2 regions of the Pseudomonas sp. PA-7-1E genome follow, and region 2 is predicted to be linked to the other one. Evidence: predicted binding sites of a transcription regulator. Region 2 holds the regulator's gene; the other holds the start of a gene.
The links. Region 2 encodes FliA, which starts transcription of late flagellar genes. Its sites were predicted from a motif close to CTAAAGTTTNNNNNNNNNNNGCCGNTAA; they were not measured.
Positions count from the first base shown of each region.

Region 1: the regulator FliA is predicted to act here: its motif matches at 5,257-5,284, upstream of motA (flagellar motor stator protein MotA).

Region 1 covers NZ_WKFA01000004.1:13,321-28,703, reverse strand. Annotated here, with positions in the region: gene GIW79_RS03805 (histidine kinase) at 1-418, opposite strand, end outside; gene serB (phosphoserine phosphatase SerB) at 552-1,766, shown strand; gene asd (archaetidylserine decarboxylase) at 1,901-2,761, opposite strand; gene GIW79_RS03790 (rhodanese-like domain-containing protein) at 2,777-3,592, opposite strand; gene GIW79_RS03785 (HDOD domain-containing protein) at 3,650-5,185, opposite strand; gene motA (flagellar motor stator protein MotA) at 5,352-6,203, shown strand; gene motB (flagellar motor protein MotB) at 6,207-7,226, shown strand; gene rsgA (small ribosomal subunit biogenesis GTPase RsgA) at 7,588-8,619, opposite strand; gene orn (oligoribonuclease) at 8,728-9,270, shown strand; gene GIW79_RS03760 (trimeric intracellular cation channel family protein) at 9,453-10,070, shown strand; gene queG (tRNA epoxyqueuosine(34) reductase QueG) at 10,067-11,131, opposite strand; gene GIW79_RS03750 (NAD(P)H-hydrate dehydratase) at 11,195-12,055, shown strand; gene tsaE (tRNA (adenosine(37)-N6)-threonylcarbamoyltransferase complex ATPase subunit type 1 TsaE) at 12,043-12,513, shown strand; gene GIW79_RS03740 (N-acetylmuramoyl-L-alanine amidase) at 12,529-13,950, shown strand; gene mutL (DNA mismatch repair endonuclease MutL) at 13,950-15,383, shown strand, end outside.
Region 2 covers NZ_WKFA01000008.1:42,858-58,240, reverse strand. Annotated here, with positions in the region: gene yegS (lipid kinase YegS) at 1-637, opposite strand, end outside; gene GIW79_RS07655 (DUF2802 domain-containing protein) at 861-1,253, opposite strand; gene GIW79_RS07650 (chemotaxis protein CheW) at 1,254-1,736, opposite strand; gene GIW79_RS07645 (CheW domain-containing protein) at 1,816-2,592, opposite strand; gene GIW79_RS07640 (ParA family protein) at 2,592-3,380, opposite strand; gene motD (flagellar motor protein MotD) at 3,432-4,319, opposite strand; gene GIW79_RS07630 (flagellar motor protein) at 4,525-5,265, opposite strand; gene GIW79_RS07625 (protein-glutamate methylesterase/protein-glutamine glutaminase) at 5,265-6,395, opposite strand; gene GIW79_RS07620 (chemotaxis protein CheA) at 6,444-8,651, opposite strand; gene GIW79_RS07615 (protein phosphatase CheZ) at 8,663-9,451, opposite strand; gene GIW79_RS07610 (chemotaxis response regulator CheY) at 9,470-9,844, opposite strand; gene fliA (RNA polymerase sigma factor FliA) at 10,012-10,752, opposite strand; gene fleN (flagellar synthesis regulator FleN) at 10,749-11,582, opposite strand; gene flhF (flagellar biosynthesis protein FlhF) at 11,688-13,004, opposite strand; gene flhA (flagellar biosynthesis protein FlhA) at 13,016-15,130, opposite strand.

The DNA of each region.
Region 1 (15,383 bases), on a different contig from region 2:
ACGTAATATTACTCTGATACAGGCCTTCGGCCTCACCGAGCAGACCGTTTTTCGGGCGTTGCCCGGCCTCGGCCATGATCCGGTTGTCCACGCTATAGATAGCGGCGTGGGCCACGAGCGGGTTCTTGGTCAGGTTGTTGAGCAACACGTTGAGGCTGAGGATGTCGTTGGATACCAGCAACTCAGTCGCCGAAGTGGCAGTCTGGGTTGTCAGGCTCGCGCCCAGGGCGTCAGCTTGCTCGTGCATGGCCTGCTTGAACTGCAAACCCATCACGCAGGCGTAGATCACCAGGGCCAGAGCGACCAGGATCACGTTATGGCTGGCGATGCGCAATGCAATCGGTACACGGCGATGGCGCAGTGCCCGGAAGATCAGCAGGAAGAAGTTATCGGTTTTTACTGGCGTGGGCCGGTTCACTTGCGCTCGGCTCTTGGTCCGTGAAGTTGACGCGCAGTATAGCGACAGGCCCATGGCCGGCAAAGCGCTGGCTGTGCCCGATGGTCACTGAAAGTGGGTAGAATGCGGTTTTTTTCCAGCCTGGGGGTGCGCTTTGCGCGAAATTGTCCTGATCAACATCACGGGTGAAGACCGGCCGGGTCTCACCGCAGCCATTACCGGCGTCCTGGCCCAGGGTGGTGTGAACATTCTCGACATCGGCCAGGCGGTGATCCACGACACCTTGTCGTTCGGCATCCTGGTGGAGATCCCCAGCACCGAACAGGCCTCCTCGGTACTCAAGGACATCCTGTTTACGGCGTATAAGCTCGATCAACAGGTACGTTTCACCCCGGTGTCCGAAGCTGACTACCAGCACTGGGTCGAAGGCCAGGGTAAAAAGCGCCATATCGTCACCCTGTTGACCCGCAAGGTAACGGCTGAGCAGTTGCAGCGCGTCAGTTCGATCACCGCGCAATACGGATTGAATATCGACCATATCGACCGTCTGTCGGGTCGCATGCCCTTGGACACTCCGGCTGACAAAGGCAAGGGCTGCATCGAGTTCTCCGTGCGCGGTGAACCGGCTGATGCGCAAGCGCTACGCGCTGATTTCCTGAGCGTGGCCCAGGAACTGAATGTCGATATCGCCTTCCAGGAAGACTCCCTGTTCCGTCGCAACCGCCGCTTGGCGGTGTTCGACATGGACTCCACCTTGATCGAAGCCGAAGTCATCGACGAGCTGGCCAAGGCGGCCGGTGTGGGCGAGCAAGTCTCGGAGATTACCGAGCGCGCGATGGCCGGCGAGCTGGATTTTCGTGCCAGCTTCAAGGAGCGTCTGGCGCTGCTCAAAGGCTTGGACGTTGGCGTGCTGGATTCGATCGGCGCGTCGCTGCGCCTGACTGAAGGCGCCGAAACCCTGTTCGCCGAACTCAAGCGGCTGGGCTACAAGACCGCCATCCTGTCCGGCGGCTTCACTTACTTTGCCAAGCAGTTGCAGGCCAAGCTGGGCATTGACTATGTATTCGCCAACGAGCTGGAAGTGGTGGATGGCAAAGTGACTGGCGTCGCGGTGGAGCCGATTGTCGACGCCCAGCGCAAGGCCGACCTGCTCAAGGAATTGGCCCATAAGGAAGGCTTGCGCCTGGAGCAGACCATTGCGGTCGGCGACGGCGCCAATGACTTGCCGATGCTGGCGATTGCCGGGTTGGGCGTGGCCTTTCGCGCCAAACCGTTGGTCAAGCAGTCAGCCAAGCAGGCGATTTCGACCTTGGGGTTGGATGGCGTGTTGTATCTGCTGGGCCTGCGTGACCGAGACGGTCAGCTATAAGCCGATCTCACTGTCACTGATCGTTCCCACGCTCCGCGTGGGAGCGCCTCCAGTGACGCTCTGCGTCACGCTTTGGGCGCAGAGCGCCTCGGGCTGCATTCCCACGCGGAGCGTGGGAGCGATCAACTGCAATATCAGGCTTTAGCAGCGGCGATGCCCTGGCCCATCTGCACCGGCGTACCCGCTGCCAGTTCTTCAGCCCACTTCACCTGGTCCGGGCCGAACAACACGATGGCGGTCGATCCCAGTTTGAAGCGACCCAGCTCCGCACCTTTCTCCAGATGAATCGGCGCGCGGGCCGCTTCGTCGTAGCGGAAGGTTTTCAGCTCGCGTTTCGGCGGCGTTACCAAACCGGCCCACACGGTTTCAATCGACGCAACGATCATCGCACCTACCAACACCACGGCCATCGGGCCGCGTTCGGTGTCGAACAAGCAGACAACGCGCTCGTTACGGGCGAACAGCTCCGGCACGTTTTCGGCGGTGGTCTGGTTGACCGAGAAAATCCGCCCTGGCACATACACCATCTCGCGCAGGGTACCGGCCAGTGGCATGTGCACCCGGTGGTAGTCCTTGGGCGACAGGTAAATAGTCGCGAAGTCCCCGCCCATGAACGGCGCAGCCATTGCCGCATCGCCACCGAGCAGTTCCAGCACGCTGAAGCTGTGGCCCTTGGCCTGGAAGATACGACCATGTTCGATCGGGCCTAGCTGGCTGACCGCGCCATCGGCAGGGCTCAGCACTGCGCCTGGGGTTGGAGCTAACGGACGGGCGCCGTCTTTCAGCGCGCGGGTGAAGAAGGCGTTGAAGTGCTCGTAGGCGGTCAGGTCTTCCACCAGGGCCTGGGACATGTCCACTTGGTAGCGCTTGGCGAACCAGGCAGTGAAGGCGTTCTTGAACCAGCGCACGCGGCACTCGGCGATACAGCCGGCCAGGCGCGACAGCAAGTGGTGCGGCAGCAAGTACTGGCTGAGGATAAACAACTGCTTTTTCATAACTGTCCTTAAACCTTAAATCTCAACGGGGGTGTCGGGGTGGTTGCCCCATTCGCCCCAGGAACCGGCATAACCTTTGACTCGCGGATAACCGAGCGCCTTGGCCACCAGGTAGGTGAAGCCAGAGCGGTGGTGAGTCTGGCAGTGGGTGATGATTTCTTTGTCTTTGGTCAGCCCGAGGTCTTCGAGGATTTGCGGCATGTCACGGCGGATACGCAGGCTGCGCGCCTTGTCCATGCCGGCGGTCCATTCGAAGTTCACCGCGCCGGGAATGTGGCCGCCCTTGGCTGCGAGCACTTTCTCGCCGGAATACTCCAGCGGGCCACGAGCGTCCCAGATCCCCAGGTCGGCCGCGCCGAGGCGGCTTTGCAGGTATTCGCGGGTGGCTGTGGGGCCGTCGTGCAGCGTAAGGCTGACCGGGCCGCCGGCTGCTGGGGGCGCATCGGTGGAAAGCGGGTGCCCTTCCTCCAGCCAAGCCAGCAGGCCACCGTCGAGGTAGTGATATTTCTGGTGGCCGATCACGTCGAGCATCCAGATAAAACGCCCGGCCCAACCGCCGCCTTCGTCGTCATAGACCACATAGGTGGCGTCCGGGGTGTGGCCCAGTTCGCCGAACAGTTTTTCCAGGTCGGCCTTGCTTGGTAGCAGGCCGGGTGCCGGTGGCTGTCCCAGTTGGGTGCGCTTGGGGTCAACGAAGTGCGCGCCGGGGATATGCCCTTCGGCGTAGCGGGCGACACTGGTGAGGTCTACCAGTATCAAGTGCTTGGAATCGAGGCGACCCAACAGGTCGGCGGATTCGATCACCAGCGGCAAGCCAGAGAAGTCAGGCATGTGAGGTCTCCTGGGCACAAATGTTGGCGATAAAGGCCGGTGATTGTAGCGCAAGCATCAGGCGCTGCGGTTGGTAAAGCTGTGCAGGGCTTTCTCGATGCATTGGGCGGTTTTGCCGAACGCCTGCACGGTGGTTTCCGAGAACGGCCCGCCGCCTTGGTCCGCCACGATCAGCATGACCACGCGACCGTTGCAGCTCAGTGAGCGCAACAGCAAGTGCTCGCCAATAAATAGACGACGCAGGATTGGTGGCAGCAATGCGGAAAACTGCGCATGGTTGTCGGGGTTCAGGCGTACCTGGGCGGACTTTTCCAGCAGGCGTTGCAGTAACGTGCTGTTGACCACATCCAGGCTCAGGTGAGCCGCGTCCTTGGGCAGGCCATCGGCCTGGTGTACACGCAAGGTGCTCAAGGCGCGATCTGCCATGAATATCAGTACCCGCTGCATGCCACTGGCGACCAGGGCTTCCTTGGCGCAAGTGGTCAGGTGCATGGCGTTGGCAAAGCGGCTCGGCTCCACCAGCAACTCGGTGCAACGCGTGCGCCACACGGCCAAGGCTTCGGCAGTGGGCGGTGGTGCAGGCAGCAAGCCGCGATGGACTTTCTGTACGTGCCACGGCCAGATCAGCGACAGCGCCGGGTGCCAGAGGTCGGGCATCAAGGTGGTACGAGCACTGGTCACCGCTTGTTGGTGGGCTTGCTGTTGCACATCGCTCAACGGCGTTTGCAGGTACAGCGCCGTCAGGTATTGCCAGCGCTCAGTGTGCGGGCAGGTCCAGGATTCCTGGGCCGACATCGCCAGGCCGTTGGCCAGCAACACGGTGTTGGCCGGCTGGTTCAGCCAGCGTCGCAGGTTGGGCTCGGCATCGAGCAATTGCTGGTGGCGCAGGGCATCGTCTTGACGGGCAATGTGCAGCGCCTTGACCAGCAGGCGTTGCTCGGCCAACAGCAACTTGTAGCCCTGTGAAACCCAGATCGGCAGGTGCCAGGCTTCGGTCAAGCCCAGGCACAGGTCAAGCAAACGCACGCCGAACAGCTGTTGCTCGACCTGGCGCGCCGATTGGCCTTTATGGATCACCCGCAACTCCCACTCCTCCAGGAGCTTGGGGTAGGCGACGGCCATCGGCCACAGCGGCGACAGAAACAGCAGGCTGCCCCAGTGGATGTCCTGCCACAGCCGCGCCAGGCGACTGCCGAACAAACCGTTGGCTTGCTGGGATGCGTGCTGGCTGATCAGCAACAGCTGACGCAAGGCCACGGGGATTTCCCGGGCGGGTACCGAAGGCAGGCGCGCCAACAACTCTTCGGCACGTTTGAGGCCCAGACGGTTAAGTGCGACTTCAAGGTTTTCTGCAGGTTCGGTCAGGCTGCCGTGGGCGTGGCTGTTGGCTTCGCGCATCACACTCAGCACCAGGGCCGGACTGTTTTGCATCAACTCAGCAATATCTCGCAATGAACTGCGGCTATCGCGAATGGCTTTGCACACGCGTTCATGGCTGGCCTGGGGCACGGGCAGCAGCACGTCGTCCAGGCACTTGATCCAAGCGGCGAGGGTAGTGGGGCGGTTTGTTGGGACTGTCGTTTCAATTGCCATGATTGGGGCGCGATCATCACTTGCGTTCAACACGCCCGGAACGGGCCGAATTGGCTTTTCGCCTTAACGGGCTATAGTCTGGCGCAGTTTTGCCGATAAGTAGAACAAGAGTTTTCTGCTGCACCCCATATGTCCATGAACCCGACGGCGCAAGTACCCCTCTCCTATGGCTAAAATTATCGGCATCATTGTCGTCATCGCAAGTGTGCTCGGAGGGTACGTCCTCTCCCACGGTAAAATCGCCGCACTGATCCAGCCTTTCGAAGTGCTGATTATCGGCGGTGCCGCGTTCGGCGCATTTTTGCAGGCCAACCCAGGCTATATGACCATGCACGTGGTCAAGAAGTCCCTGGGCATGTTCAGTTCGCGCTTCTCCCACACGTTTTATCTGGAAGTGCTGGGGCTGATCTACGAGATCCTCAACAAAAGCCGCCGTGAAGGCATGATGGCGATCGAAGGCGATATCGAAGACGCTGCGGCCAGCCCGATTTTTGCCAAGTACCCGGCCGTGCTTAAAGACGAGCGCATGACCGCGTATATCTGTGATTACCTGCGCATCATGTCCTCCGGCAACATGGCGCCTCACGAGCTGGAAGGCCTGTTCGACATGGAGTTGTTCAGCCTCAAGGAAGAGCTGGAGCATCCTTCCCACGCCGTGACCGGCATTGCCGACGGCATGCCCGGTTTTGGTATTGTCGCGGCGGTACTGGGGATCGTGGTGACCATGGCGTCCCTGGGAGAGGGCGATCAGGCGGCCATCGGCATGCACGTAGGTGCGGCGCTGGTGGGCACCTTCTTCGGTATTCTCGCCGCCTATGGTTTCTTCGGCCCGCTCGCCACCTCCCTGGCCCACGATGCCAAGGAAGAGATCAACCTCTACGAAGCGATCAAGGCGTGCCTGGTGGCATCGGCGTCGGGCATGCCGCCGTCGTTGGCCGTGGAGTTCGGGCGCAAGGTGTTGTACCCGAAACACCGCCCAAGTTTCTCCGAGCTGGAACAAGCGGTTCGCGGTCGCTAAGCCATGGAAAACAACCAGCCGATCATCATCAAGCGCGTCAAGCGCTTCGCTGCGGGGCACCATGGCGGTGCCTGGAAAATCGCCTTCGCCGACTTTGCCACGGCGATGATGGCGTTCTTCCTGGTGTTGTGGCTGATGTCCACCGCTACGCCAGAACAGAAAATCGCCATCGCCGGCTACTTCAAGGACCCGATTGGCTTTTCGGAAAGCGGTACGCCGTTTGTCATTGACCTGGGCGGCTCGCCGGAACTGGCGCCCGAGCGCACCATCAACCCGGAAGTGCAAACTGAATCGCCTCAGGAAAAAATCCCGATTGAGCGCGACACTGTCGAATCCATGGCCGAGCAGGTCGAACAGGAGCGACTGGAACTGTTGCTGCAGGAATTGCAGAACAAGGTTGAAGAAAACCCACAGTTGCTGAAGTTCAAGGACCAGATTTCCTTCGAGATCACCCCCGAGGGGCTGCGCATCCAGATTACCGATGCGGCCAACCGGCCGATGTTCGACTCTGGCAGTGCGCGGTTGAAGCCGTACTTTGAAGACATCCTGCTGGCCATGGCTGACACCATCAAGGCGGTGCCGAACAAAATCAGCATCAGCGGGCATACCGACGCCAAGCCCTACGCGGGCCAGGGTGATTTCGGCAACTGGGAACTCTCGGCCAACCGCGCCAATGCTGCCCGGCGTGCGCTGGTGGCCGGCAGCTACCCGGACCCGCAAGTGGCGCGGGTAGTGGGTTTTGCCTCCTCGCAACTGTTTGATCCCAAAGACCCGTTCAACCCGGTCAACCGCCGTATCGACATCGTGGTGCTGACCAAAAAAGCCCAGCGTGCGATTGAAGGCGATCACCCCCCGCCACCGGCACCGACCCAGGGCGACGGTGCGCCAGGCGAAGTGCCGGCCGACCCCAACGCGCTACCGCCGGAGCAGGAACCGCTGCCAGCCCATGAGCTGCGCCAGAAGCTGAACCTGTTTGATGATGGGGGCGTCAAGGATCCTACGACGCCTGCGCCGAAGCCGTAAGCTCCAGATACAACGAGGCCGCGATAATCGCGGCCTTGTTGTATCTGCGCTGTCATAGATATCTACACAATTTTGGGGCGACGCTGGGCCTGTGGCGAGGGAGCTTGCTCCCGTGACGGCCTGACAGCCGGCGCCTATCTACCTGACGCCCTCAATCCAAATGTGGGAGCTGGCTTGCCTGCGATGGCGATTTGCCGATGTACATATCCATTCCTGCGGTAACGGCCACCGATACCGATGCTGCATTGTAGGAGCGAGCTTGCTCGCGAAAAACGTCAACGATAACGCGTGTATCCAGGATGCCCGCGTTGCGCTTGAGGTCTTCGCGAGCAAGCTCGCTCCTACAGAGGTGGGGGGCTGCTTAGTAGCTGCTCTCGGGCAAGCTCGCAATAATCGACCGATAGCTGTTCATCCGCTGCTGCTGCACGCGCCCATCTTCCAGTGCCTTGAGCAGCGCACAGCCCGGCTCGCGGTCGTGTTTGCAGTCGCGGAAGCGGCAGGTGCCGATCAGGTCGTTGAACTCAATAAAGCCGGCTTCCACATCGCTACGGCTGACGTGGCCCAAGCCAAATTCACGGATACCCGGCGAGTCGATCAACTCGCCGCCGCCCGGGAAGTGGAACAGCCGTGCGGTGGTGGTGGTGTGGGTGCCCTGGCCGGACAGCTCCGACAGCGGGCCCACGCGGGTTTCGACTTCCGGCAACAGGCTGTTGACCAGCGACGACTTGCCCACGCCAGACTGGCCGACGAACACGCTGATCCGCCCGTCCAACTGCTGTTGCAGCTGTTCCATGCCGTTGCCGTGGTGAGCCGACACTTCCAGCACCGGGTAGCCCAGGGTGCGGTAGACCGCCAGCAATGCGTTGAGCGCCGGGGCGTTCTGCTCGTCGATCAGGTCGAATTTGTTCAGCAGCAGCAACGGGCGGATGCCAGCATGCTCAGCCGCGACCAGGTAACGGTCGATCAGGTTGGCATGGGGCTCGGGCAGTGGCGCGAACACGATCACGATCATGTCGACGTTGGCCGCCACCGGCTTGAGCTGCCCACGGCTGTCGGGGCGGCGCAGTTCGGTGCTGCGCGGCAACTGGGCGACGATGACGCCGATGCCCTGGTTGCCGGCACGCCACACCACCTTGTCGCCGGTGACCAGCGCGGGCAGGTTGGCGCGCAGGTGGCAACGGAACACCTGGCCTGCGAGTTCGCCTTCGAGCGCCTCGACTTCGACCTGCACACCAAAGTGCGCGATCACCAGGCCCGTTTGTTCGGGGCCCAGGTCGCCGCCCTCGAGCGCTTCCACGGCTGAGGATTCACGTTTGGCGGCGCGGGCGGCGCGTTCACCTTGAATCTTTTCGATGCGCCAGTTTTGGCGACGGTTGAGCTGGCGTTTGGCCATTGGTGTTCCGTGTCGATAATGCAAAAGTTGGGTAAAACGGCCGCGAGTCTAGCACGCCCCCGCCTGCTAAACTGCCCGGCTACGCCAAGGTGCCAAGAGAATCAAGCCATGCAAAACCCACAGAACCTGATTTGGATCGATCTGGAAATGACCGGTCTGAACCCCGACACCGACGTCATCATCGAGATGGCGACCATTGTCACCGACAGCAACCTCAACACCTTGGCCGAAGGCCCGGTGATCGCCATCCACCACAGCGACGCCGTACTCGCCACCATGGACGAGTGGAACACCCGCACCCACGGTAACTCCGGGCTGACCCAGCGCGTGCGCGACAGCCGCATCAGCATGGCCGAAGCCGAGGCCGAAACTATCGCCTTCCTGGAAAAATGGGTGCCCAAGGGCAAGTCGCCAATCTGCGGCAATAGCATCTGCCAGGATCGTCGCTTCCTTTATACGCACATGAAGGGGCTGGAAAGTTACTTCCACTACCGCAACCTGGACGTGTCGACCTTGAAGGAACTGGCTGCGCGTTGGGCGCCGGAAGTCAAAGACAGCTTCCATAAAGGCAGCACGCACCTGGCGCTGGACGATATTCGTGAGTCGATTGCCGAGTTGCAGCATTACCGCAAGCATTTCATCAAGGCTTGATTCTGCGGCGCCAGTGAGTGCGCCATCGCAGGCAAGCCAGCTCCCACATTTGACTGCATTCGCAAATTCAAAGTGTGGGAGCTGGCTTGCCTGCGATACAGGCGACGCGGTTTATCGCCAAGCGCCCCCTTTTGGTGCCCTCGGCAAATGATTAGACTGCCGGCCTCTCTGTCAGGATCGCCATCATGTTGCTGATGCTCTACCTCGTCGCCATCACCGCCGAAGCCATGACTGGCGCCCTGTCCGCGGGTCGGCGTGGCATGGACTGGTTTGGCGTGGTGCTGATCGCTTGCGTGACAGCCCTGGGCGGCGGTTCGGTGCGCGATGTGTTGCTCGGCCACTACCCGCTGACCTGGGTCAAACACCCGGAATACTTGGTGCTGACCTCTGTCGCGGCGCTGGTGACGATCTTTATCGCACCGCTGATGCGCCACCTGCGCTCGCTGTTCCTGGCGCTGGATGCGGTGGGGTTGGTGGCCTTCACCCTGATCGGCTGCATGACCGCCCTGGAAATGGGCCACGGCATGTTGGTGGCGTCGGTCAGCGGGGTCATCACCGGGGTATTCGGCGGCATCCTGCGGGATATCTTCTGTAACGACATCCCGCTGATCTTCCGCCGCGAGCTGTATGCCAGCGTGTCGTTCCTGGCTGCCTGGTTCTACTTGCTGTGCCTGTACCTGAAGCTGCCCAGCGAGCAAGCGATTCTGCTGACGCTGTTCAGTGGCTTCCTGTTACGCCTGCTGGCGATCCGGTTTCACTGGGAGATGCCCAAGTTCGTCTACAACGACGATGTGCACTAGCGCGCAGCGTGTTGCTCCAGCGCCCATTCCACGTGTTCGCGTACCAACTCCGACGGGTAGTCCCGCCGCGCCTTCAAGGCTTCCAGTACCGGAATGCTCGACGGCGCATTACCCAGGCCCACCGCCAGGTTGCGTAACCAGCGCTCGTAACCGGCGCGGCGCAGGGGTGAGCCCTCGGTGCTGCTGAGGAATTTATCCTCGTCCCACATAAACAATTCGGCCAGTTCAGCGTTATCCAGATTGTGCCGTGGCTTGAAATCGCTTTCGGCGGTAGGTCGAGCGAAACGATTCCACGGGCAAACGATCTGACAGTCATCGCAGCCAAATACCCGGTTACCAATCAGTGGGCGCAGGTCTTCGGGGATAGCGCTCTTGAGTTCGATGGTCAGGTACGAAATGCAGCGTCGCGCGTCCAGCACGTAAGGGCCGACGAAGGCGTTGGTGGGGCAGATGTCCAGACACGCCGTGCAGCGGCCGCAGTGCTCGGTGGTGTGGGGTGGGTCTACCGGCAACGGTAGATCGACAAACAGTTCGCTCAGGAAGAAATAACTGCCGGCCTTGCGGTTGAGAACCAGGGTGTTTTTACCGATCCAGCCCAGGCCCGCTTGCTCGGCAATGGCTTTTTCCAGGACGGGCGCGCTGTCGACGAAGGCGCGAAAGCCGAACGGCCCGATCTGCGCCTGGATGCGGTCGGCCAGTTGCTGCACGCGCTTGCGGATCAGCTTGTGGTAATCGCGGCCCAGGGCGTAGCGCGAGATGTAGGCTTTTTCTGGTTGGGCCAGCAATTGCGCCATCTGGGTGTCGCCAGGCAGGTAGTCCATGCGCAGTGAAACCACGCGCAAGGTGCCGGGCACCAGCTCGTCCGGGTGGGAGCGTTTGCTGCCGTGGGCGCCCATGTACTCCATCTCGCCGTGGTAACCCGCGTCGAGCCAGCGTTGCAGGTGCTGTTCATGCTCAGCCAGGTCGAGGCCGCTGATGCCCACTTGTTGAAAGCCCAGCTCGCGACCCCAGTCTTTGATCGATTGGGCTAGGGCGGGCAGATCGGAGGTAATAGCAGGCATGAGACACGGGAAACCACAGGTTAGATGCGTATAATTCTGCCAGACATCGGAGCTTGAAGACGCATGCCTCAGACAAAACACCCAATTACCGACGTTCAGCTGTTGTTGCCCGGCCATTTGCCGCAACTGGCTGCGCGTTCCCCGGACGCCCATAAGGGCCAGTTCGGCCACCTGTTGGTCATCGGTGGTGACCGTGGCTTTGGCGGCGCAGCGTTGCTGAGCAGCGAAAGTGCCCTGCGCAGCGGCGCCGGCATGGTCTCGCTGGCGACGCGGCCGGAACACGTGCCGGCCGCTCTGGCTCGGCTGCCGGAGGTCATGGCCGTCGGCGTGAGCTCGGCCAACCAGTTGATGGGCCTGCTGGAAAAAATCTCGGTGATCGTCATTGGCCCAGGCCTGGGCGATGCCGCCTGGGGCAAGAGCCTGTTGTCGGTCGCGGCCAATGCCAGCCTGCCGCAGGTGTGGGATGCCGACGCGCTCAATCAACTGGCCACTGGCAGCGTCGAGCTGCCGGCCAACTGTGTGATTACCCCGCATCCGGGCGAAGCTGCGCGTTTGTTGGGGCTATCGACAGCCGAGGTTCAGGCAGATCGCCTTAAGGTGGCGCGCGCGTTGAGTCAGAAATTCAATGCAGTGGCTATCCTCAAGGGTGCTGGCAGTTTGATTGCCAGCCCGGATGGACGGCTTGCCCGTTGTGATCAAGGCCACCCGGCAATGGCGGCGGCGGGGCTCGGTGATGTCTTGGCCGGCCTGGTCGGGGCACTATTGGCTCAGGGGATGCTCGCGTACGAAGCGAGCTGCCTGGCCGTGTGGTTGCACGCGACCGCCGGATACCTCCAGGGCAGTTTTGGTCGCGGCTTGGCTGCCAGCGACCTGATCCCCGCCATTCGTCAATTGCTGGAGGAGCAGTCGCCGTGCCTGAAGTAATTCTTTTCCTGGCAGATGAAGAGGCCATGGTCGCGTTGGGCCAGCGTATTTCACAGGTCACGCAAGGGGCCGGGTTGATCTTTCTCGAGGGTGATTTGGGCGCAGGCAAAACCACACTGTCCCGAGGGATTATTCGCGGCCTTGGCCATACCGGCGCGGTAAAAAGCCCGACCTTCACGTTGGTCGAGCCCTACGAGATCGGCGACGTGCGTGCTTTCCACTTCGACCTCTATCGCCTGGTCGATCCGGAAGAGTTGGAGTTCATGGGCATCCGTGATTACTTCGACGATGATGCGCTGTGCCTGATCGAGTGGCCAAATAAAGGCACAGGCTTTTTGCCAAAGCCGGACCTGACCATTACCATTACGCCGCATGAGCACGGACGTCAGCTGAAGTTGTTGCCCCAGAGCCCACGCGCTGAGTCGTGGTGTGCTGCTCTGGCATTGGAATTCAAATAATTGGTGGGGTTAGGTATGCGCTTTCGCGCGTTGGTTGCTGTCGTGGGGGTGTTGCTTGCGGCAATGACTGTCAATGCTCTGGCTGCTTCACAGGTGAAAAGTGTTCGCCTGTGGCGAGCGCCGGATAACACGCGACTGGTGTTCGACCTGTCTGGCCCGGTCCAGCACAGCGTCTTTACCTTGACGGCGCCTGATCGCCTGGTGATCGATATCAACGGTGCCAGCCTGGCCGCGCCGCTGAAAGTCTCCACCGCCAACACGCCCATCACCGCCATGCGCTCTGCCCAGCGTACGCCGACCGACCTGCGTGTGGTCATTGACCTGAAAAAGGCCGTGACCCCCAAAAGCTTCTCCCTGGCCCCCAACGCCCAGTACGGCAACCGCCTGGTGGTCGACCTGTTCGACAACCCCGCCGACGCCGCACCGCCGCCTGCGCCAACGCCAAGCGTGGCGACGGTGCCTGCGGTGCCGGTCAACCCTTCGCAACCCCAGGTCAAGCTGCCACCGCCGCCGCCTGCACCGGCAGGCAAGCGCGACATTATCGTGGTGATCGACGCCGGCCACGGTGGCGAAGACCCGGGGGCTTCCGGCTCACGGGGCCAGCACGAGAAGGACGTGGTACTGGCCATCGCTCGTGAGCTGCAACGCCAGGTCAATGGCATGAAAGGCTACCGCGCCGAGCTGACCCGTACCGGTGACTACTTCATTCCGTTGCGTGGCCGTACCGAAATTGCCCGTAAGAAGGGCGCTGACCTGTTCGTGTCCATTCACGCCGACGCCGCGCCTTCAACCGCTGCCTTTGGCGCCTCGGTATTTGCCCTGTCGGATCGCGGCGCTACCTCCGAGACTGCGCGCTGGCTGGCCGACAGTGAAAACCGTTCCGACTTGATCGGCGGGGCCGGCAACGTGTCCCTTGATGACAAGGACAAGATGCTCGCAGGCGTACTGCTCGACCTGTCGATGACCGCCTCGCTGACCTCCAGCCTCAACGTGGGCCAGAAAGTCCTGAGCAATATCGGCCGCGTGACCTCGCTGCACAAGCAGCGCGTAGAACAAGCCGGGTTCATGGTGTTGAAATCGCCGGATATCCCGTCGATCCTGGTGGAAACCGGGTTTATCTCCAACGCCAACGAAGCGTCGAAACTGGCCAGCGCCAGCCACCAGCAAGCGCTGGCGCGCTCGATCAGCGCCGGCGTGCGCCAGTTCTTCCAGCAGAACCCGCCGCCGGGCACCTACATCGCCTGGCTGCGTGACTCCGGCAAAATCGCCCAGGGCCCGCGTGACCATCGTGTGCAACCCGGTGATACCGTTGCCATGCTGGCGGTCCGTTTCCAGGTCACGCCTGCAGCCTTGCGCAGCGCCAATAACCTGAAAACCGACGAGTTGAAGATCGGCCAGGTGTTGACCATCCCCGGCACCTCATTGGCGGCGCAGTGATGAGCGAATCCACCTTGAACAGCGGCTCGCGCATTGAATTGCTCAGCCCGCGCCTTGCCAACCAGATCGCTGCGGGTGAGGTGGTTGAGCGCCCGGCGTCGGTAATCAAGGAGTTGCTGGAAAACAGCATCGACTCCGGCGCCAAACGCATTGATGTCGATGTGGAGCAGGGCGGCGTCAAGCTGCTGCGGGTACGTGACGATGGCAGTGGCATCTCTTCGGATGACCTGCCCCTGGCCCTGGCCCGTCACGCCACCAGCAAGATCCGCGACCTGGAAGACCTGGAGCGGGTCATGAGCCTGGGCTTTCGTGGTGAGGCCCTGGCCTCCATCAGCTCCGTGGCCCGCCTGACCCTGACCTCCCGCACCCGCAGCGCCGAGCAGGCCTGGCAGGTGGAAACCGAAGGCCGCGACATGGCGCCTCGGGTCCAGCCTGCGGCGCATCCGGTGGGCACCTCGGTGGAAGTGCGCGACCTGTTCTTCAATACCCCGGCGCGGCGCAAGTTCCTCAAGGCCGAAAAAACCGAATTCGATCACCTGCAAGAAGTCATCAAGCGCCTGGCCTTGGCGCGTTTCGATGTGGCCTTTCACCTGCGCCACAATGGCAAGACCATCCTCAGCCTGCACGAAGCCAACGACGACGCCGCGCGTGCTCGGCGGGTGGCAGCGGTGTGTGGCAGCGGGTTCCTGGAACAGGCGCTGCCGATTGAGATCGAGCGCAATGGCTTGAGGTTGTGGGGCTGGGTCGGGTTGCCGACGTTCTCCCGCAGCCAGGCCGACTTACAGTATTTTTTTGTGAACGGCCGGGCGGTCCGCGACAAACTGGTGGCCCATGCGGTACGCCAGGCTTATCGCGATGTGCTGTTCAACGGGCGACACCCGACCTTTGTACTGTTCTTTGAGGTTGACCCTTCGGTGGTCGACGTCAATGTGCACCCGACCAAGCATGAGGTGCGCTTCCGTGACGGGCGCATGGTGCATGACTTCCTGTATGGCACGCTGCACCGTGCCCTGGGTGATGTGCGCCCGGATGATCAATTGTCGGCGCCGATCGTCACCGCGGTGGTGCGCCCGAGCGGTCCCGAGGCCGGTGAGTTCGGGCCGCAAGGTGAAATGAGCCTGGCGGCCAACCTGCTGCAATCGCCGCAGGCGCAGCCAGCCTACACGGCGCCGAATTCGGGTGCCGGTGCGGGTTATCAGTACCAATACACACCGCGCCCGCAATCGACGGCGCCGGTGGCCGAAGCCCAGGCGGCGTACCGTGAGTTTTTCGCGCCGTTGCCGGGTGCCGAGCCGGGTGCTGCTGTGGCGTTGCCCGAAGGCGGCGGTGATATTCCGCCGCTGGGCTATGCCCTGGCGCAGCTCAAAGGCATTTATATCCTCGCCGAAAACGCCCATGGCCTGGTGCTGGTGGACATGCACGCTGCCCATGAA
Region 2 (15,383 bases):
CATCAGCCAATGCACCGGGGCACAGCACATGCCCGCCACCGGCCTGGCGACCGTTACCGATGCCCAGCGCGAGCAACTCGCCTTTCCAATGGAAATCCGGGCCTTCCAATTCACCGTAGGCGGCTTTCAATTCACTGAAGCGGGTTAAACCGGTAAACAGGTACGCGGCACCGCCCAGGACCTTCTTCAGGTCTTCGGACGTGTTGGCCGTGACCTGGCTGCCAAAACCACCGGTGGCCATGTTCAGGAAGATTTGCCCACCGACCTGGCCCAGGTCAATCGCCTTGGGCTGTACGTCCAGCAAGGCCAGGGCGCCTGCCGGCTCCAACGGCACGCCGGCGGCCTTGGCGAAATCATTGGCGGTGCCCAGGGGCATCAGCACCAGGCTGGCGTCAGTGTTGGCATGGGCCATGGCTTCGGCCACATCGCGCAAGGTGCCGTCGCCACCGCCGGCAATGATATGGGTGTACCCCTCGGCCAGGGCTTCATTGACCAGTCGCCGGGCATCGCCGCCCTCCCAGGTCACCCGCACCGCCAACTCCCCACCCTGCTCACGCCGCGACAGCACAGCAGCGCGCACATCCTCGTTGAGGGCTTGTTTGCCGTGGAGGATCAACAGGGCTTTGGGGGCGGTCATTTGGGAGAATCTCCTGGGTCAAGGTGCTTGAAGGATGTTGACCTTTGGGGAACAGGAAAAGTCTGTAGCTGGAGAAAATTGATTGAGGTATGCAGATCAAAATGTGGGCTGTCAGGCAGATAGATGTCGGCTGGCAGGCCGTCATCGCAGGCAAGCCAGCTCCCACAGTTGGATCGTTGGGCGCAAGGTAGAGAAGCGTCGGCTGCCAGGCCGCTATCGAGAATCAGCCCTTGTGCAACTTACTCATCAACTGCGCCTCAGCCTGGGTCAGCCCACATGACTGGGTCAGCTCATCCACCGTCGCCCCCATGCCGACCAGCTTGGCCGCCTGGGCAAACGACAGGTTCGACGGATCACGCTGCTCCAACTGCACCAACCTGTCGGGCAACGGCGCGAGAATCGCGCGCAGTTCATGCACTTCATCCCCAACCCGCACCGCACTTTGCTGGAAGTGATCAACACGCTTGACCAGTTCCAGAATGCGCCGGTCGCGCACCGCATCGCGCTCGGCCTGTTGCAAGGCAGACTCCCGCTGCTGGCGCATATAGCGCAGCACAAACGCCAAGGTCCCGGCCCACAACAGGGCCAGGACAATCACCGCTGCCTCAAGGAACAATCAGATGCTCTCCAGTTCCGACCATTCTTCTTCGCTCATCATCTTGTCCAGCTCAACCAGAATCAGCAGTTCGCCGTTCTTGTTGCACACGCCCTGGATGAACTTGGCCGACTCTTCGTTACCCACGTTCGGTGCGGTTTCCACTTCCGATTGGCGCAGGTAAACCACCTCGGCCACGCTGTCGACCAGGATGCCAACCACTTGCTTGTCGGCTTCGATGATCACGATACGGGTGTTGTCGCTGACTTCAACCGTGTCCAGGCCGAACCGCTGACGGGTGTCGATCACCGTCACCACGTTGCCGCGCAGGTTGATGATGCCCAGCACGTAGCTTGGCGCGCCTGGAACCGGGGCGATCTCGGTGTAGCGCAACACTTCCTGCACGCGCATCACGTTGATGCCGTAGGTTTCGTTGTCCAGCTTGAAGGTCACCCATTGCAGGATCGGATCATCCAAACCTTGTGCGGACGCTGACTTGTTCATTCATCTGACCCCTTCAAATGCCGCTATCGACGGCGTGTGTGCACGTAGGCCGCGCAACCGCACGGCCCTTATTGTTCAATCAACTGCGTTTGTTCTGTGGCATTGCCTTCACCGCACCACTGGCGATCAACTCGGCCAGTTCGGCGACATCCAGCAACGCGCACATGTGTTCGATCACAGTGCCCGCCAGCCACGGCCGCTGGCCGCGGTGGCTGCGCCATTTGATTTCATTCGGGTCCAGGCGCAGCGAGCGGCTGACTTGATGCACCGCCAGCCCCCACTCGTAGCCCTGCACCGAGATCACGTATTGCAGGCCCTGGCGAAAATCATCGCGGTAGCGGTCGGGCATCACCCAACGCGCCGTATCCAGCACCTTGAGGTTGCCGGCCTGGCTGGGCAGGATGCCGAGGAACCACTCCGGCTGCCCGAACAGCGGCGTCAGCTCCTGGCCTTCCAGGGAATAGATCGAGCCCAGGCACACCAGCGGCACCGCCAGGGTCAACCCGGCGACGTCGAACAGCAGGCACTCGAACGGCTCGGCAGCCCATGAGGGGCGACCGTCGCCCGTCATCGGCGGCGGCGTGATGCTGGGCGGCAGGTGCACGTCCACCAGCGGTTCGACCACCGGGGGCGCCACCACCGCCGGGGCGCTTGGCACCACCACCTGCGCATCCCGTGCCTGTTCTTCCATCACCGCCTGCTGGAATTCATCCAGCGGGCTTTCGGGTTCGACAGCAGGCTCAAGTACCAGAATCGGTTCTGGCAGTTCCTCGGCCGTCGCATCCTGCAGCAAGGCATCCAGGTAGGATTCCAGAGCCAGTTGCGGGCGGGTCTTGAATTCGACAGGACGGTTCATCACGCCACCTGCGCCACAAGCTGTTGCGACAGCAGGTGCTTGAGCAACGCACGGTAGGCCAGCACGCCACGGCTCTTGCCGTCGAACTGCGACGGTGTGAGCCCGGCACGGCTGGCGTCACGCAGGCGCGTGTCCACCGGGATGTAGCCATTCCAGATGGTGTCCGGGTAGGCATCGCGCAATACGCGCAAGGTGCCGAGGGACGCCTGGGTGCGACGGTCGAACAAGGTCGGCACGATGCTGAACGGCAGCGCCTGCTTGCGCGAACGGTTGATCATCGCCAGGGTGCTGACCATACGCTCCAGGCCCTTGACCGCCAGGTGCTCGGTCTGCACCGGGATCACCAATTGCTGGCTGGCCGCCAACGCATTGACCATCAGCACGCCGAGCAACGGCGGGCTGTCGATGATCGCGTAATCGAAGTCCTGCCACAGCTGCGCCAGGGTCTTGGCGATCACCAGGCCCAGGCCGCTCTGGCCTGGCGACTGGCGCTCCAGGGTGGCCAGGGCGGTGCTCGACGGCAGCAGGGAAATGCTTTCGTTGCTGGTGGGCAACAGCAGTTGCCCAGGCAGATCCGCCGGGACGCTGCCCTTGTGTAAAAACAAGTCATAGCAGCTGTGTTCCAGCGCATCCGGGTCGTAGCCGAAATAGCTGGTCATGGAACCGTGGGGGTCCAGGTCGACCACGACCACACGCTTGCCCGCTTCGGCCAGCAAACCGGCCAAGGCGATGGAAGTGGTGGTCTTGCCGACCCCACCCTTTTGATTGGCAACTGCCCAGACTCTCATTCGGTTGGTTCCTCCCGGCGGGCACAGGCGCGACCGAGACATTGCATACGGTTATTGAGCCAGCGACGGAGAATTGACGTTACTCGGTCGGACCGGCGGCTTGACAACGGGCGGTGCAGTTTGTGTGCCAGCACGCTTCAACGCCGCATCCGGGGTGGCATTGGCAGTGCCAGTACCGGTCAGGCTGCGACGCACATCCAGGTTGCGCGAGACCACCAGCACCACCCGGCGGTTACGGGCGCGGCCTTCCACCGTGGCGTTATTGGCCACCGGCTGGAATTCACCATAGCCCACCGACGCCAGGCGCTGGGGGTTCACGCCCTGCATGGCCAACATGCGCACGATGCTCGACGCGCGGGCCGAGGACAGTTCCCAGTTGGTCGGGTACTGCGCGGTGCTGATGGGGAAATTGTCGGTGAAGCCTTCCACGTGGATCGGGTTTTCAAACGGTTTGAGGATCGCCGCCACCTTGTCGATGATCGTGAACGCCTGGTCACTGGGCAACGCATCGGCACTGGCGAACAACAGACTGGAGTTCAGCTCGATCTCCACCCACAACTCATTGCCGCGCACGGTCATCTGGTTGGAGCTGATCAGGTCGCCAAAGGCGGCACTGATATCGTCGGCGATACTTTTGAGCGGGTCGCTGGTGCCGCCGATGCCGGCGGCGGTTTCATCACTGTTATTGACCAGGGGCTTGGCCGGGGTCACCGTCTTGGGCCGCTCTTCGCCGATGGGGATCGGCTTGAGCGCCCGCTCGGCATCGTTGAACACGCCGACCAGCGCCTGGGAAATGATCTTGTACTTGCCTTCGTTGATCGACGAGATCGAGTACATCACCACGAAAAACGCGAACAGCAAGGTGATGAAGTCCGCGTAGGACACCAGCCAGCGTTCGTGGTTGACGTGCTCTTCAGGCTCGCGACGGCGACGGCTCACAGGCAAATACCTCCCTGACCGCTATTGGCCGCTTTACTGTGGCGAGCGAGCTTGCTCGCGCTGGGGCGCGAAGCGGCCCCCATCCAGACAACGCGTTTGTTCAGACAGATTGCGGTACCTGGTTTTGGGGCTGCTTCGCAGCCCAGCGCGAGCAAGCTCGCTCGCCACATAAAGCTCACTGGCCACAGGTCAATGTGCATACCCATCAATCCATGAAGCCCTGAAGCTTCAATTCGATGGAGCGCGGGTTTTCGCCCTCGGCAATCGACAGGATGCCTTCGAGCAACATTTCGCGATAACGCGACTGGCGCATGGCAATCGACTTGAGCTTGCTGGCCACCGGCAGCAACACCAGGTTGGCACTGGCCACGCCGTAGATGGTCGCGACAAATGCCACGGCAATGCCGCTGCCCAGTTGCGAAGGGTCGGCCAGGTTGCCCATCACGTGGATCAGGCCCATCACCGCGCCGATGATGCCAATGGTCGGCGCATAGCCGCCCATGCTTTCAAAGACTTTGGCCGCATTGATGTCACGGCTTTCCTGGGTGTAGAAATCCACTTCGAGGATGCTGCGGATCGCTTCCGGTTCGGCGCCATCGACCAACAGTTGCAGGCCTTTGCGCGCGTAGCTGTCAGGCTCGGCATCGGCCACGCCTTCCAGGCCCAGCAGGCCTTCCTTGCGGGCGGTGAGGCTCCAATTGACCACACGGTCGATACCGCCTGCCAGGTCGACCCGTGGCGGAAAAATGATCCACACCAGAATCTGCATGGCACGCTTGAATGAGCTCAGGGGCGACTGCAACAACGCCGCGCCCACGGTGCCACCGATCACGATCAGCGCTGCCGGGCCGTTGGCCAAGGCGCCGAGGTGGCCGCCTTCCAGGTAGTTGCCACCAATGATGGCGACAAACGCCATGGTGATGCCGATCAGGCTCAACACATCCATCAGAGGCAGGCCTCCACCAGGTGCTTGCCGATGTCGTCCAGGCTGTAGACCGCATCGGCCAGGTCAGCCTTGACGATGGCCATGGGCATGCCATAGATCACGCAACTGGCTTCATCCTGGGCCCAGATGGCGCTACCGCCCTGTTTGAGCAGGCGCGCACCTTCACGGCCATCGGCGCCCATACCGGTGAGCACCACCGCCAGAACTTTGTCGCCATAGGACTTGGCTGCAGAACCGAAGGTGATGTCCACGCACGGCTTATAGTTCAGGCGCTCATCGCCCGGCAGGATTTTGATCGCGCCACGCCCGTCCACCATCATCTGCTTGCCGCCCGGCGCCAGCAGTGCCAGGCCAGGACGCAGGATGTCGCCATCCTCGGCTTCCTTGACGGTAATACGGCACAGCTTGTCCAGGCGCTCGGCGAAGGCTTTGGTGAACGCCGCCGGCATGTGTTGCACCAGCACAATCGGCGCCGGGAAGTTGGCCGGCAGTTGGGTCAGGACCCGCTGCAAGGCCACCGGGCCGCCAGTGGAGGTGCCGATGGCGACCAGTTTGTAAGCCTTGCGCTTGGGCGCGGGCGAATGCGCACTCGGCGCTGCGGCGGCACGTACCGGCGCTACCGCAGGCCGGGCCACGGGCGCAGGCGCCGGGCGCGCAAACGACGAGGTCGGCGCCGCTGCTGCGGGCGCAGGCGTGGCAGCTGGCGCGGGCGTGCTGAACAAGCTGCGACGGTTACTGCGGGAAATGCTGTGCACCTTCTCGCACAGCATCTGCTTGACCTTGTCAGGGTTGCGCGAGATGTCTTCGAAATTCTTCGGCAAAAAGTCCACCGCGCCGGCATCCAAAGCGTCGAGGGTCACCCGCGCGCCTTCGTGAGTCAGCGAGGAAAACATCAATACCGGTGTAGGGCAGCGTTGCATGATGTGGCGCACGGCCGTGATGCCATCCATCATCGGCATCTCGTAGTCCATGGTGATCACGTCCGGCTTCAAGGCAATGGCTTGATCGATCGCCTCTTTGCCGTTGGTGGCCGTGCCGACCACCTGGATCGTTGGATCAGCGGAAAGAATTTCCGAGACGCGGCGGCGGAAGAAACCCGAATCGTCCACCACCAGGACCTTGACTGCCATAAACACTCCGTTAGGCGGGGCGGGCATGACCGCCCTGCCCCTCCAGAATCAAATACGCCGTGCGGCGTAACGCTTGAGCATGCTTGGAACATCGAGAATCAGCGCGATGCGACCGTCACCGGTAATGGTCGCGCCCGACATGCCCGGGGTGCCCTGCAGCATCTTGCCCAAAGGCTTGATCACCACTTCTTCCTGGCCCACCAGTTGATCGACCACAAAACCGATGCGCTGGGTGCCCACGGACAGAATCACCACATGGCCTTCGCGCTGTTCTTCATGGGCGGCCGAGGCCACCAGCCAGCGCTTGAGGTAGAACAGCGGCAACGCTTTGTCGCGCACGATCACCACTTCCTGGCCGTCCACCACGTTGGTGCGCGACAGGTCGAGGTGGAAGATCTCGTTGACGTTGACCAGCGGGAAGGCGAACGCCTGGTTGCCCAGCATCACCATCAGGGTCGGCATGATCGCCAGGGTCAACGGCACCTTGATGACGATCTTGGAGCCCTGGCCCTTGGTCGAGTAGATATTGATCGAGCCGTTGAGCTGGCTGATCTTGGTCTTCACCACGTCCATGCCCACGCCACGCCCGGACACGTCGGAGATCTCGGTCTTGGTCGAAAAGCCCGGGGCAAAGATCAGGTTGTAGCACTCGGTATCGGTGAGGCGGTCGGCGGCGTCCTTGTCCATCACGCCGCGCTTGACCGCGATATTGCGCAAGATGGTCGGGTCCATGCCTTTGCCGTCATCGGTGATCGACAGCAGGATGTGGTCGCCCTCTTGCTCCGCCGCCAAAATCACCTTGCCGTTGCGGGACTTGCCGGCGGCTTCGCGTTCTTCCGGGGTTTCTACACCGTGGTCGACCGCGTTGCGCACCAAGTGGACCAGCGGGTCGGCCAGGGCCTCGACGAGGTTTTTGTCGAGGTCGGTTTCTTCGCCCACCAGCTCCAGGTTGATTTCTTTCTTGAGCTGGCGCGCCAGGTCGCGAACCAGGCGCGGGAAACGGCCGAAGACTTTCTTGATCGGCTGCATCCGCGTTTTCATCACCGCGGTTTGCAGGTCGGCGGTGACCACGTCGAGGTTCGACACGGCCTTCTGCATGGCTTCGTCGCCACTGTTCAGGCCCAGGCGCACCAGGCGGTTACGCACCAGCACCAGTTCGCCCACCATGTTCATGATGTCGTCCAGGCGCGCGGTATCCACACGCACGGTGGTTTCGGCTTCGCTGGCAGGTTTTTCCGCTGCCGCTGGGGCCGCTGCACGCGCAGGGGCCGGGGCGGCGGCAGGTGCTGGCTTGGCTGCCGGCGCAGGTTTGGCAGCAACCGGTGCCGCAGTGGCAGCGGCTGGTGCTGTAACCTGGGCGGCAGCGGCCGGGGCCACTTCGCTGAACTTGCCTTTGCCGTGCAACTCGTCGAGCAGAGCTTCGAATTCGTGATCGGAGATCAGCCCATCATCGGCAGGTGCTGCGCTGGCCGCTGGCGCAGCGGCGGCAGTGGCCGCCACCTCAGGCAGGGCTTCAGCCACAAAGGTGCCTTTGCCATGCAGTTGGTCGAGCAGTGCCTCGAACTCGTCGTCGGTAATGTCGGTGCTGGCGTTGGCAGCGGGTGCTTCTGGCGCAGCGGCAGGCGGGGCCACGGCATCTGCTGCGAACTGGCCTTTGCCGTGCAACTGGTCGAGCAACGACTCGAATTCGGCGTCGGTAATGTCTTCACTGCTCGGCGTCGCGGCGGGCTGCACCGGCGCTTCAGCTTCGGCCTTGACCGCGCTGAGGGAGTTGAGCAGTTGTTCGAACTCACTGTCGGTCACGTCCGGCTCGGCTTGCGCCACCGGCTCCGGCGCAGCCTCGACCACCGGCGCAGCCGCGGTGTCGGCAGGTTCGGCCAGGCGCGCCAGGGCGGCCAGCAGTTCCGGCGTGGCAGCGGTGATCGGTGCACGTTCACGCACCTGGCTGAACATCCCGTTGACCGCATCCAGTGCTTCGAGAATCACGTCCATCAATTCCGAGTCGACGTGACGCTCACCCTTGCGCAGGATGTCGAAGACGTTCTCGGCGATGTGGCAGCACTCCACCAGCTCATGGAGCTGGAGGAAGCCGGCGCCCCCTTTTACAGTGTGAAAACCGCGAAAAATTGCATTGAGCAGGTTCGCATCATCCGGTCGGCTTTCCAGCTCGACCAGTTGTTCGGACAGTTGCTCTAGAATTTCGCCGGCCTCTACAAGGAAATCCTGAAGGATTTCTTCATCGGCGCCGAAGCTCATGTGGGTGCTCCTTAGAAGCCTAAACTGGATAACAGGTCATCTACGTCATCCTGACCTGACACAACGTCTTCACGTTTATCGGCATGAATCTGCGGACCTTCACCCTTGGCGAGATGTTTTTGTGGATCTTTTTCAGAGAGGATCGCTTCACGGTCATGTTCGATGCCGGCAAAACGATCGACCTGGCCGGCCATCAGCACCAATTTGAGCAAGTTGCTTTCCACTTCGGTAACCAACTGGGTCACGCGCTTGATCACCTGGCCGGTGAGGTCCTGGTAATCCTGGGCCAGCAGGATGTCGTTGAGGTTGCTGGCCACCGTGCGGTTTTCCTGTTCGCTGCGCGACAGGAACCCGTCGACGCGACGCGCCAATTCACGAAACTCTTCAGCGCCCACTTCGCGGCGCATGAAGCGGCCCCAGTCCTGGCTCAAGGCCTGGGCTTCGGTGGCCATGCCGTTGACCAGGGGCGTGGCGTTTTCCACCAGGTCCATGGTGCGGTTGGCCGCTGCCTCAGTCAGCCTGACCACATAGGACAGACGTTCAGTGGCATCAGTGATCTGGGAAATTTCTTCGGCCTGGGGCATGCGCGGGTCAATCTGGAAATTGACGATTGCGCTGTGCAGCTCGCGTGTGAGCTTGCCCACTTCCTGGTACAGGCCGCGGTCACGGGTCTGGTTAAGCTCATGGATCAACTGCACCGCATCGGCGAACTGGCCTTTTTCCAGGCTGTCGACCAACTGGTGAGCATGTTTTTTCAGGGTCGACTCAAAGTCGCCCTGTGACGTTTCGTTATGCTCCATAGCTCCCCCGCGATGGCATTAGCCGTGGATGCGTTCGAAGATTTTCTCGATCTTCTCTTTCAAGGCCAGTGCCGTGAATGGCTTGACCACGTAACCGTTGACCCCGGCTTGGGCGGCTTCGATGATCTGTTCGCGCTTGGCTTCGGCGGTCACCATCAGCACAGGCAGGCTGCGCAGTTTTTCATCGGCGCGCACATGGCGCAGCAGGTCGATACCGGTCATGCCCGGCATGTTCCAGTCGGTCACCAGAAAGTCGATGCTCCCGCTGTTGAGGATCGGAATGGCCGTCAGGCCGTCATCCGCCTCGACCGTGTTGGTGAACCCAAGGTCACGCAACAGGTTTTTAATGATCCGCCGCATCGTTGAGAAGTCATCAACGATGAGGATTTTCATGTTCTTGTCCAATTCGACCTCCAAGCAGTCTTAAACGCGCCCAGCACCTGGACGCGCCATTTCAATCAACAGGCGTTACACAAAAAGGACTGCCCAGGGCACCACGGCACATAGCCGCGAAACCTTGCGATCTCACGGCAGCGTCTGCAGTGCCCCCACACTGCCTGTCAGCGCGCGCGCCACTCGGCCAATCGGCCCCGCAAGCGGGCTGCGCACTGGCTATGCAACTGGCTGACACGCGATTCGCTGACCCCCAGGACCTCACCGATTTCCTTGAGGTTAAGCTCTTCGTCGTAGTACAGCGCCAGCACCAGCCGCTCACGCTCTGGCAAATTGGCGATTGCATCGGCCAACGCGCCCTGGAAACGTTCATCTTCCAGGTCGCGCGACGGCTCCGTATGCGCGCTCGCGCCGTCCTCGTGCAGCCCTTCGTGCTCGCCGTCCTGTAAAAGGTCGTCGAAACTGAACAGGCGGCTGCCCAAGGTATCGTTCAAAATCCCGTAGTAATCGTCGAGACTCAATTGGAGTTCGGCCGCAACTTCATGATCTTTAGCGTCACGGCCGGTTTTTGCTTCAATTGCACGAATTGCATCGCTGACCATGCGCGTATTGCGGTGTACCGAACGCGGCGCCCAATCGCCTTTACGCACTTCATCGAGCATCGCGCCACGGATACGGATACCCGCATACGTTTCGAAACTGGCACCCTTGCTGGCGTCGTATTTGGTCGAGACTTCAAGCAGGCCGATCATGCCGGCCTGGATCAAGTCTTCGACCTGCACACTCGCAGGCAGGCGCGCCAACAGGTGATAGGCAATGCGCTTGACCAACGGCGCATAGCGCTCGATCAATTCGCCCTGGCTGTCACGTGCCGACTTTTTGTAAAGGTTGTAGCCGCTGGATGTCATAGCACCGGTCCTGCGCTCGTCTGATGCACCAAACGCTCGACGAAAAACTCCAGATGCCCCCGCGGGTTGGCGGGCAACGGCCAGGTATCGACCTTCTGGGCAATGGCCTTGAACGCCAGTGCGCATTTCGAACGAGGGAACGCTTCGTAGACCGCACGCTGCTTTTGCACGGCCTTGCGCACACACTCGTCATAGGGAACTGCGCCGACGTATTGTAAAGCCACATCGAGGAAGCGGTCCGTGACCTTGGTCAACTTGGCGAATAGGTTGCGCCCTTCCTGCGGGCTCTGGGCCATGTTGGCCAGAACGCGGAAGCGGTTCATGCCGTAGTCACGGTTAAGCAGCTTGATCAGCGCGTAGGCATCGGTGATCGAGGTGGGCTCGTCGCACACCACCAACAGCACTTCCTGCGCTGCGCGCACAAAGCTGACCACCGACTCGCCGATCCCGGCGGCGGTGTCGATCACCAGCACGTCGAGGTTGTCGCCGATGTCGCTGAACGCCTGGATCAGCCCGGCATGCTGCGCGGGGCTCAGGTGCACCATGCTCTGGGTGCCCGAGGCCGCCGGCACGATGCGAATGCCTCCGGGGCCCTGGAGCAGCACGTCGCGCAGCTCACAACGGCCTTCGATCACATCGGCCAGGGTATGTTTGGGTGTCAGCCCCAGCAGAACGTCCACGTTCGCCAAGCCCAGGTCAGCATCCAGCAGCATGACGCGACGGCCAAGCTCTGCCAGGGCCAGGGACAAATTCACTGACACGTTAGTTTTCCCGACGCCACCTTTGCCGCCGGTCACCGCGATCACCTGTACGGGATGCATGCTGCCCATTTTATTTCTTTACCTTGTCTTGCTTAGACGCAGGCTACATGGCTTGGCCGCGTGAATCGCTTGCAGACCATCGATGTAGGTACATTTCACGGTGTTCATCCTGCCTCAACCCACCCGTTTAGCCGGGTGGTGGTAAAGGTCGGCGAACATATCGGCCATCGCTTCCTCGCTAGGCTCGTCTTGCATTTGCACACTCACGGCACGGCTGACCAACTGATGACGGCGCGGCAGATGCAGATCATCCGGGATCCGCGGCCCGTCGGTGAGGTAGGCAACCGGTAACTCATGGCTGATGGCCAGGCTCAACACCTCGCCCAGGCTCGCGGTTTCGTCGAGCTTGGTGAGGATGCAACCGGCCAGGCCGCAACGCTTGTAACTGTGATAAGCAGCGGTAAGAACCTGTTTCTGGCTGGTGGTTGCAAGCACCAGGTAATTTTTTGACTTGATGCCTCGCCCGGCCAGGCTTTCGAGCTGCATGCGCAGCGCCGGATCACTGGCTTGCAGGCCGGCGGTATCGATCAGCACCACGCGCTTGCGCAGCAACGGGTCGAGGGCATTGGCCAGGGACTGGCCCGGGTCGACATGGGTCACCGGCACGTTGAGGATGCGGCCCAGGGTCTTGAGCTGCTCCTGAGCGCCGATACGGTAACTGTCCATGCTCACCAGGGCGATATTCTGCGCGCCGTATTTAAGCACGTAACGGGCCGCAAGCTTTGCCAGGGTGGTGGTCTTGCCCATGCCGGCGGGGCCGACCATGGCGATTACACCGCCCTCTTCCAGGGGTTCGATTTCCGGCGTGGCAATCATGCGCGCCAAGTGCGCCAGCAGCATGCGCCAGGCCTGCCGCGGCTCTTCGACTTCAGCGGTCAAGGCCAGCAGGTCGCGGGACAACGGGCCGGACAGGCCGATGCGTTGCAGGCGACGCCAGAGGTTGGCTTGCTGCGGCTTGCTGCCTTGCAGTTGGGTCCAGGCCAGCGAGCCGAGCTGCACTTCGAGCAATTCACGCAGGCCGTTGAGTTCAAAACGCATCGAGTCAATCACGCGCTGGTCAACTGCGGCAGCCGGGGCAGGCGCTGCAGGACGCGGCGGTTCGACAAAGGTGGGTTCAACCAGCGGCTCGGCGGCGGTCAGCGGCAGGCCGGCAAACAGCTGGCGATTGGTGCTGGCATCGCTGTCGCCACGCATGCTCAGTTCAGCCTGGGCCGACACAATGCGCGAGGCGGTCTTGCGCAGCTCGTCTTCGAGCTCCATGTTTGGCACGCGCGGGGCCAGCGCCTGGGGCGTGTAATCCAGGGCAGCCGTCAGCTCGACACCGCCGGCAATCCGACGGTTACCGATAATCGCGGCATCGGCGCCCAGCTCATCACGGACCAGTTTCATGGCCTGACGCATATCGGCGGCGAAAAAACGCTTAACTTGCATAACCCACTACCTCAGCCATTGGGCCCAACTGTCGCGACAATAGTCACTTGCTTATTGTCAGGAATTTCCTGGTAAGCCAACACGTGCAAATTCGGTACGGCCAGGCGTCCGAACCGCGACAACATCGCGCGAACCGGGCCGGCCACCAGCAGGATCACCGGGTTGCCCTGCATTTCCTGGCGCTGTGCGGCGTCGATCAACGAACGCTGCAGCTTTTCAGCCATGCTTGGCTCCAGTAAAACGCCCTCTTCCTGGCCTTGCCCTGCCTTCTGAATACTATTGAGCAATATTTGTTCCAACCTGGGCTCCAGGGTGATCACAGGCAGCTCCGACTCAGTCCCTACAATGCTTTGCACGATTGCGCGGGACACGCCGACACGCACCGCCGCCACCAGAGCGGCAGTATCTTGACTCTTGGCGGCATTGTTGGCGATGGCCTCGGCAATGCTGCGAATGTCGCGCACGGGCACCTGTTCGGCCAACAGCGCTTGCAACACCTTGAGCAACTGCGACAGTGACAGCACGCCAGGCACCAGCTCTTCGGCCAGTTTTGGCGACGATTTGGCCAGCAAGCCCATCAATTGCTGGACTTCCTCGTGGCCGATCAACTCGTGGGAGTGCTTGTAGAGAATCTGGTTGAGGTGCGTGGCGACCACGGTGCTGGCATCCACCACGGTGTAACCGAGGGACTGCGCCTGGCTGCGCTGGCTGACTTCGATCCACACCGCTTCCAGGCCGAAAGCCGGATCTTTGGCGGTAATGCCGTTGAGGGTACCGAACACTTGGCCGGGGTTGATCGCCAGTTCGCGGTCCGGGTAGATCTCGGCTTCGGCCAGGATTACCCCCATCAGGGTCAGGCGATAAGCGCTGGGGGCCAGGTCGAGGTTGTCACGGATATGCACAGTGGGCATCAAGAAACCCAGGTCCTGGGACAGCTTCTTGCGCACACCCTTGATCCGCGCCAGCAGTTGCCCACCCTGGTTGCGGTCGACCAGCGGGATCAGGCGGTAACCGACTTCCAGGCCGATCATGTCGATGGGCGTGACGTCGTCCCAGCCCAACTCCTTGGTTTCCTGGGCGCGGGCCGGGGATGGCAGCAGCTCCTGTTGACGGGCGATTTCCTGCTGGGCCTGGACTTTGACCTGGTTCTGCTTTTTCCAGAACAGGTACGCCGCACCACCCGCCAGGGCCGCCATGCTCAGGAACGAGAAGTGCGGCATGCCCGGCACAATGCCCATGATCGCCATGATGCCCGCCGCCACGGCCAGGGCCTTGGGCGAAGCGAACATCTGCCGACTGATCTGCTTGCCCATGTCTTCGGAGCCCGAAGCACGGGTAACCATGATGGCCGCCGCTGTGGATAACAACAGTGATGGCAATTGCGCCACTAAACCGTCACCGATGGTCAGCAAGGCATACACCTTGCCGGCATCGCCGAATGTCATGCCGTGCTGAAACATACCGACGGCCACACCGCCGATCAGGTTGATGAACAGAATCAACAGGCCGGCGATGGCGTCGCCGCGCACAAACTTGCTGGCACCGTCCATGGAGCCGTAGAACTCGGCTTCCTGGGCGACTTCCGCCCGACGGGCCTTGGCTTGGCCCTGGTCGATCAGGCCGGCGTTGAGGTCGGCGTCGATGGCCATCTGCTTGCCGGGCATGGCGTCGAGGGTAAACCGCGCGCTCACCTCGGAAATCCGCCCGGCGCCCTTGGTCACCACGACGAAGTTGATGATCATCAGGATCGCGAACACCACGATACCGACCACGTAGTTACCGCCGATGACCACCTCACCGAAGGCCTGGATTACCTTGCCGGCGGCGGCGTGGCCGTCCTGGCCGTGGAGCATCACCACCCGCGTGGAAGCGACGTTCAATGCCAGACGCAGCAGGGTCGCCACCAGCAGAATCGTCGGGAACACCGCGAAATCCAGCGGCCGCAAGGCGTACACGCACACCAGCAACACAACGACGGACAGGGCAATGTTGAAGGTAAAGAACACGTCGAGCAGGAACGGCGGCATCGGCAACATCATCATTGCCAGCATCACCAGCAACAACAACGGCACACCCAGATTGCCCCGCGACAGGTCAGTCAGGGTGCCACGGGCCGTGTTGAGCATTTGAGAGCGATCTACCACCGGTATTCCTCGGGTCCTTGAAGCAAAGTTTTGACGCTGGAGGGCGACTTGGAGGCGGGGTTGCAAGAAGCCTTCCAACTTTGCTTTCGGGGCCGATTTTCGAGTGGTAAACCGATTCAAGTGTGGGAGTTGGCTTGCCTGCGATGCGGTGTGTCAGGCGCACGACTTGAGTACTCTGCAAGGGTGACGCAGAGCGTCACGCGATGCGTTCCCACGCGGGAGCGTGGGAACGATC